2 linked regions of the Candidatus Finniella inopinata genome follow. The protein of the gene in region 1 interacts with the protein of each later gene in a pairwise test. Links are inferred from orthologs where the notes say so. Each region holds a gene or a part of one and is shown on either strand. Other genes may lie near its edges.

Region 1 (3,324 bases):
GTACAGGGTTGGAATTGCAAGAGGGGATGTTTTTCACGATTGAACCCATGATTAATGCCGGCAAACCCGGTGTGAAGGTTTTGGAAGACGGATGGACGGCCGTAACCAAGGATAAGTCTTTATCGGCCCAATTCGAACATAGCCTGGCCGTCACGTCCAATGGTTATGAAATTTTTACGGTTAGTGGTTAAAACATATGTCCGTTAAGCTGCCCCCTTATGTCGTGATTAACGATCCGAATTGTCCAAACAAAGAGGTTTTGGAAACCCCTGCCAAGGCCTTTACCTTTCCTCTGACAAAAGAAGATTTAGCAATAATCAAAATCTTAGAAGCGAAGTACGACGCAGAGGAAAACTGTTCTGGGCTGGCCGCCCCTCAAATTGGGTTCTCTAAGCAGGCAATTGTTTTCGCCCTTAGCGATGATCCAGATTTAAAAAAATGGCGCCCCGACATCAGCGATACGATGCCAAAGACCCTTTGGTTGAACCCCAGTTATGAACCTGTTGGGGATGATAAACACATCGACTATGAAGGGTGTTTTTCGGTAGCTGATGTGGCTGGTCCTGTGGCCCGTTATAAAACAATAAAATATGCGGCTTATTCAAAAGAGGGCACCAAAATTGAAGGCGTTGCTCATGGTTTCTTGGCGCGCGTTATGCAACATGAAATTGACCACATTCGGGGTATTTTGTACACACAGTATGTCCCGGATGGAAAATTGTTGCCCGTGGAAGAATATCGTCGCATGCGCGTAGAAGCTATGGAAAAAGGAATAGCCCCTTCATGACATCAACTGTCTTATCACTGGTTCCTCAACAAACTCAGCTGGCCCCCATCGCTGAAACGATTTTGCATAACGTCGAGGCCGAACAGGCTTTGTTGGGTGCTTTATTGTTGAACAATAATTCCTTGGAACATGTCAGTGATTTCTTGCGCCCCGACCATTTTTCCCACGCCGTTCATGGACAGATTTACGAATCCATTCAACGCCTGATCGATCGAGGGCAAATTGCCGACCCCATCACCTTAAAAGATATTTTTCACCAAAATGAACATTTGGCCACGGTTGGAGGAGCCAGCTATTTAATTGATTTAGCAAACTCGGTTGTGTCCATCATCAGTGCGGCTGATTATGGTCGCCTGATTTATGATTTATATTTAAGGCGCCAACTGATCAACCTAAGCCATGAAACCGTACAAGAGGTGCGCAATTTTGACATGGAAGCCACCGCTGTCCAGCATATTGAATCGGCGGAGAAGAAACTTTATGACCTAGCAACAACAGGTCAAGCAGGTGGAAATGCCATCAGCTTTCGAGAGGCCTTAACACAAGCCATTGAAACAGCCGAAATTGCTTACAAGCGCGACAGTCATATCGTGGGTGTCACCACAGGCTTCATTGATCTTGATAAATGGTTGGGTGGATTGCACCCTTCTGACTTGTTGATTTTGGCGGGACGACCTTCTATGGGAAAAACAGCCCTTGCCACCAACATTGCTTTTAATGCAGCCCTTTGTTTTGCCCAAAACAACCAGGACGGAACGCCCGTTGCCTTCTTCTCGTTAGAAATGTCTGCCGAACAACTAGCCACCCGTATTTTATCCAGCGAATCGAAAGTGTCTTCTGATAAAATCCGCCGCGGTGAAATACGCAGCGAAGATTTCCCAAAATTTGTTGAAATTAGCCGATCGATTCATAACACCCCTTTGTTTATTGACGACACGGCAGGGCTTAGCATTATGGCTTTACGCAATCGAGCCAGACGCCTTAAACGCCAACACAATATCGGGCTGATCGTCATCGACTATTTGCAATTATTGGAAAGCAGCAATAAACGAAGTGGTGACAACCGTGTTCAAGAAATTTCTGAAATTACCCGTTCTTTAAAGGGTATTGCCAAAGAATTAAATGTGCCCGTACTGGCCTTATCACAGCTTTCCCGTGCCGTTGAGCAGCGCGATGACAAACGTCCCCAGCTGTCTGATTTGCGTGAATCAGGGTCTATTGAGCAAGACGCTGATGTGGTCATGTTTGTCTATCGCGAGGAGTATTATGAAAGCCGCAAGCAACCACCAGAGGGAACCGAGAAGCATTTGGAATGGCAAAAACGTATGGATGGAGTTTACAACAAAGCCGAAGTCATTATCGCCAAGCAACGTCACGGCCCTATCGGTACCGTGAAATTATTCTTTGATGGTAAGTTGACACGCTTCGGTAATTTAGAGAATATGTAGGTACGTAAAGTTTGTTAGTTCCCGTAGCTCAGCCGGATAGAGCGCAAGATTCCTAATCTTGAGGCCGTGGGTTCGAATCCCGCCGGGGACGCCAATTTATATCGTAAGTTTTAAAAAACCATACCCAATTCAAATCATTTTTCGGCATTCCTCTCATCATCACGAGGAGCTATTGCTCCGTGGTGATCCATGTATTTTCCTGGATGGCCACGCCCCTAAAGGGGCTCGCCATGACGGGTAGAAATGGGGAAATGGTTTGAATTTGGTATATAGGGTTTCAATGTCAGGGAAAGTCGTTTATAAGCATAGCTAATAGCAGGTAGTACTGAACAGAGGAGTAACTTATGAGTATCCTTGGAAGTTTAAGCCGCGAACAAAAGGAAGCCGTTGGTCTTTTACAGATTGGCACCTTTCTCGAGTATTTTGACCTAATGCTGTATGTTCATATGGCTGTCTTGCTCAATGATATCTTCTTCCCCAAAACCGATCCCCACACAGCCGCTTTGATTGCTGCGTTTGCTTTTTGTTCAACGTATATTTTGAGACCATTCGGTGCAATTTTATTTGGATGGATAGGAGATAATATAGGTCGCAAAACCACCGTTATTTTGACAACCATGATGATGTCCTTAAGTTGCGTTATCATGGCTAATTTGCCAACCTATGAACAAATTGGGATTACCGCTGCTTTGATCGTAACGGTTTGCCGTATTATTCAAGGCCTGTCGTCTATGGGTGAGGTTATGGGCGCAAAAATTTATATCACCGAGATTACCAAGCCCCCAGAACAATATTCTGCGGTCCTTCTTATCACATTAGCCTCTTCTTGTGGTGCGATGACAGCCCTTGGTTTATCTTCTCTTGTTAACAGTACAGGAATAAGTTGGCGTACGGGTTTTTGGGCCGGTGCAGGCATTGCTGTGATAGGTTCCATAGCCAGAACAAGATTGAGAGAAACACCAGAGTTTGTTGATATGAAACGGAAAAAAAAGATAGAAATTGAAAAAAAGCATGTGAGCAAAAAAAACAAAGAAATTCTTTTCAAAGAAGTGGAAAGTCGACTCTATAAATCAAAAACTAGGGCGTGTC
Region 2 (3,252 bases), on another replicon or contig:
TTGGATTATGATAATAGTCTTTCGAAGTTAATGTTTTGTTAATAAAAGGAGAATTATTAAATTATTAAAATTAAAATTAAAAACGATTTTTAAATATTGAAATGCGTTGAGAGATAGACATAAAATACCCTCTAGACGTTATGATGCGTTTATGCGAATACAAAATAGCTTATACTCAATTAGGTTTTTTAATGTCCCAATCAAAATCCCGCCTAGGTCCGGTCCTAGCCCTTCTTTGGGTGGCCTTTGTGCTTGTGGGTTGCGGCACGGATGCTATATTTTCTGCGTTTAAATCCCTAAGTAGCTTTAGTACTGCAAAAGTCTGGCTTGAAAAAGTTAAGTTCAAAGCTGCTGATAATGTGAATGACACATCACCTGTAACCATCCATATTATTATTGCTTATAACCCCGAACTTTTGAAAGAACTCATGAAAATGGATGCTGAAACGTATTTTCGTAAGCTTCCTCAACTTAAAAGCGACTATGCTGGCCAATATGATATTTTTGAATGGGATATCATTCGCGGCCAAAGGCTCGAGGCTCCCATCGTAGCCACCCGTGTATCGGGCGAGGGGGCTGTGGTTTTTGCCCGATATAGCAGTCCCGGCAATCATCGTGCTACCGTTGGTGAAGAACACGAAATCATTATTCAATTGGATAAGCTGGATTTCAAAGTGATTCCGGTTACTTCCAACTCAAATTCTTAAACCGCGTTCATTTAGGCTTTTTGCATGACAGTTTTATCGACCTTGCCAGATTCAACAGAATTACTGAAAATCCTGTGGAAAGAGGTTTCAGAAAAATTAATTCATGAGCTTGGAGAAACAGTTTTTAAAAGTTGGCTTCAGCCTTTAAATGTTGAAAATTTAGAAGATGGATGCCTGTATTTAACAGTACCTACACGTTTTGTTAAAGATTGGGTTTTGGCGAACTATGGTGAAAAATTATTGTATCACTGGAAAGCGGCCTTGCCTGAGGTCAAAAAGCTTGCCATCAAGGTCCAATCCGTCGCCTCTGAAGGCTTAAAGATTTCCCCGCAAGACAGGTTTTCAAGCCCAGAAGAAACACTGGATGAACAGCGCGAAGACGTAGGCGCCGCTCTTGACAGCCGGTTTACATTTGAAAATTTTGTGGTTGGTAAGCCCAATGAGTTTGCCTATGCTGCAGCCCTTCGTGTTGCCGAGTCAGATGCTCCCTTATTCAACCCCTTGTTCCTTTATGGGGGAGTTGGTCTAGGTAAAACCCACCTTATGCACGCCATCGCATGGCATATTAAAAAAGTTCACCCCCAACGCAAGGTCATTTATCTGTCGGCCGAAAAATTTATGTATCAGTTTATTCGGGCGCTTCGTTATAAAGACACCGTTTCTTTTAAAGAACAATTTCGAACAGTCGATGTCTTGATGATTGATGATGTGCAGTTTATCGGTGGCAAGGAAACCACACAGGAGGAATTCTTCCATACGTTTAATGCCTTGGTTGACAATAACCGCCAGGTGATCATGTCGGCAGACAAATCCCCCTCTGATCTTGAAAAAATGGAGGAGCGTTTAAAATCACGGCTGGCTTGGGGATTGGTCGCTGACATCCATCCCACCACCTATGAACTTCGGCTGGGCGTTCTGCAAGCAAAAGCAGAGAGCATGAAGGTAGACGTGCCTAAGGAAGTCATGGAATTTTTGGCTTTTAAAATTAGTTCCAACATTCGCGAATTAGAGGGGGCCTTAAACCGAATCGTGGCGCATGTAACTTTGGTAGGGCGCAACATCACCCTTGATACTACTCAAGATGTCTTACGAGATTTGTTACGGTCTAATGACCGGCGCCTATCTGTTGAAGATATCCAAAAACATGTTTGTGAGTTTTATAACGTCAAAATGTCGGATTTGCTATCAAGCCGCCGATTACAAAATATAGTGCGCCCTCGTCAAGTCGCCATGTATTTATCTAAAATATTAACATCAAAATCTTTACCGGAAATTGGACGAAAATTTAGTGGCCGCGATCATACAACTGTTTTGCATGCGGTGAAAAAAATTCAAGAAATTTCTGCCAAAGACGGGGAGTTTGCCAGCGACATAGACATCTTGCGTCGATCGCTGGAGAATTAAAACTGGACAAATACGGCCAAATTCAATACATATAGTTGGCATTGGGTGTACGTAATTATCATGTTTATTATAGACTATTTTGTATCGGAGAGTAGAAATGCAAAAACATAAGAATGCTAGACAAGTTTCTACAAGAAAGTCAAAATTGTTCTCGCTCAATTTTAAACTGACTAGGTAAGCGTTTATGGTGCCTTCTTATATTATTACCTCTATACCTCCCTTAGACTCCGCTGATAATCGTCCCGCCTACAAATACTGGCGGATACGAATCATGTATTCGATGATGATAGGGTACGCAGGGTTTTATTTGCTACGGCAAAATTTCACCATGGCTATCCCCTCTATGCAAAGTGAATTGGGATACAGTAAAACCCAGATTGGGCTCATTATCACCCTAGCTGCTATTGTTTATGGTTTGGGGAAAGGCCTTAGCGGTTTGTTAAGTGACCGCAGTAATGCGCGTTATTTCATGACCTTTGGTTTGTTGATGTCTGCGGTTATGAACTTCTTCATGGGCATGAGCTCTAGTCTGACTCTTTTCATGGTTCTGTGGACCCTTAATTCCATCTTCCAGTCAATGGGATGGCCACCGTGCGCCCGGTTGTTAACCCATTGGTTCAGCCCCAAGGAAATTGCCACCAAATGGGCATTATGGAATACCTCTCAACAAATTGGGGGGGGAATTGTGCTTATTTCCGCCCCGTTCTTAATTGAACATTTTGGCTGGCGGTATGTTTTTTATGTACCCAGTATTTTTTGTATTTTTTTGGCAGCATTTTTGTTCAATCGTCTGCGCGACACACCTGAATCATTAGGATTGCCGTCCATTGAATCCCATCACGGTCTTTCCAATGGTGTTGAGGATGAAGAAGATGAACGCCTGTCTATGCGCCAAATTATGTTTGATAAGGTTATGAAGAATAAGCTTGTCTGGTACGTTTGCTTTGCCAATTTCTTTTTATACATTGTGCGTATGGCCGTGTTTTATTGGGCGCCCACATTCTTGCGGGAATTCAAAGGCAGCTCTTTGTATATGGCGGGATGGCAGGCGGCCGCCTTTGACCTGACAGGGATGTTTGGGGGCCTTGTGGCGGGTTATCTGTCAGACAAAGTTTTTGAAGGCCACCGGGGCCAAGTAGGG

What was found.
Region 2: the proteins of EQU50_RS00545 (region 1) and dnaA interact in binary tests that used the Escherichia coli proteins (3 or more experiments, as listed by UniProt). The link is inferred for Candidatus Finniella inopinata from one-to-one orthologs.

The regions. Positions count from the first base shown.
Region 1 is NZ_SCFB01000001.1:101,252-104,575, reverse strand. What follows is about bases 17-3,009. They hold EQU50_RS00545 (replicative DNA helicase), read left to right. Parts: upstream 17-783; coding sequence 784-2,235; downstream 2,236-3,009. Other genes in these bases: EQU50_RS00550 (peptide deformylase), read left to right, coding at 197-787; map (type I methionyl aminopeptidase), read left to right, coding at 17-191. Outside these bases: more of map, read left to right, coding at 1-16. UniProt on the Escherichia coli protein: The main replicative DNA helicase, it participates in initiation and elongation during chromosome replication. Travels ahead of the DNA replisome, separating dsDNA into templates for DNA synthesis.
Region 2 is NZ_SCFB01000006.1:131,266-134,517, forward strand. What follows is about bases 1-2,921. They hold dnaA (chromosomal replication initiator protein DnaA), read left to right. Parts: upstream 1-731; coding sequence 732-2,111; downstream 2,112-2,921. Other genes in these bases: EQU50_RS05595 (hypothetical protein), read left to right, coding at 192-707; EQU50_RS05605 (MFS transporter), read left to right, coding at 2,296-2,921. Also shown: more of EQU50_RS05605, read left to right, coding at 2,922-3,252. UniProt on the Escherichia coli protein: Plays an essential in the initiation and regulation of chromosomal replication. Binds in an ATP-dependent fashion to the origin of replication (oriC) to initiate formation of the DNA replication initiation complex once per cell cycle.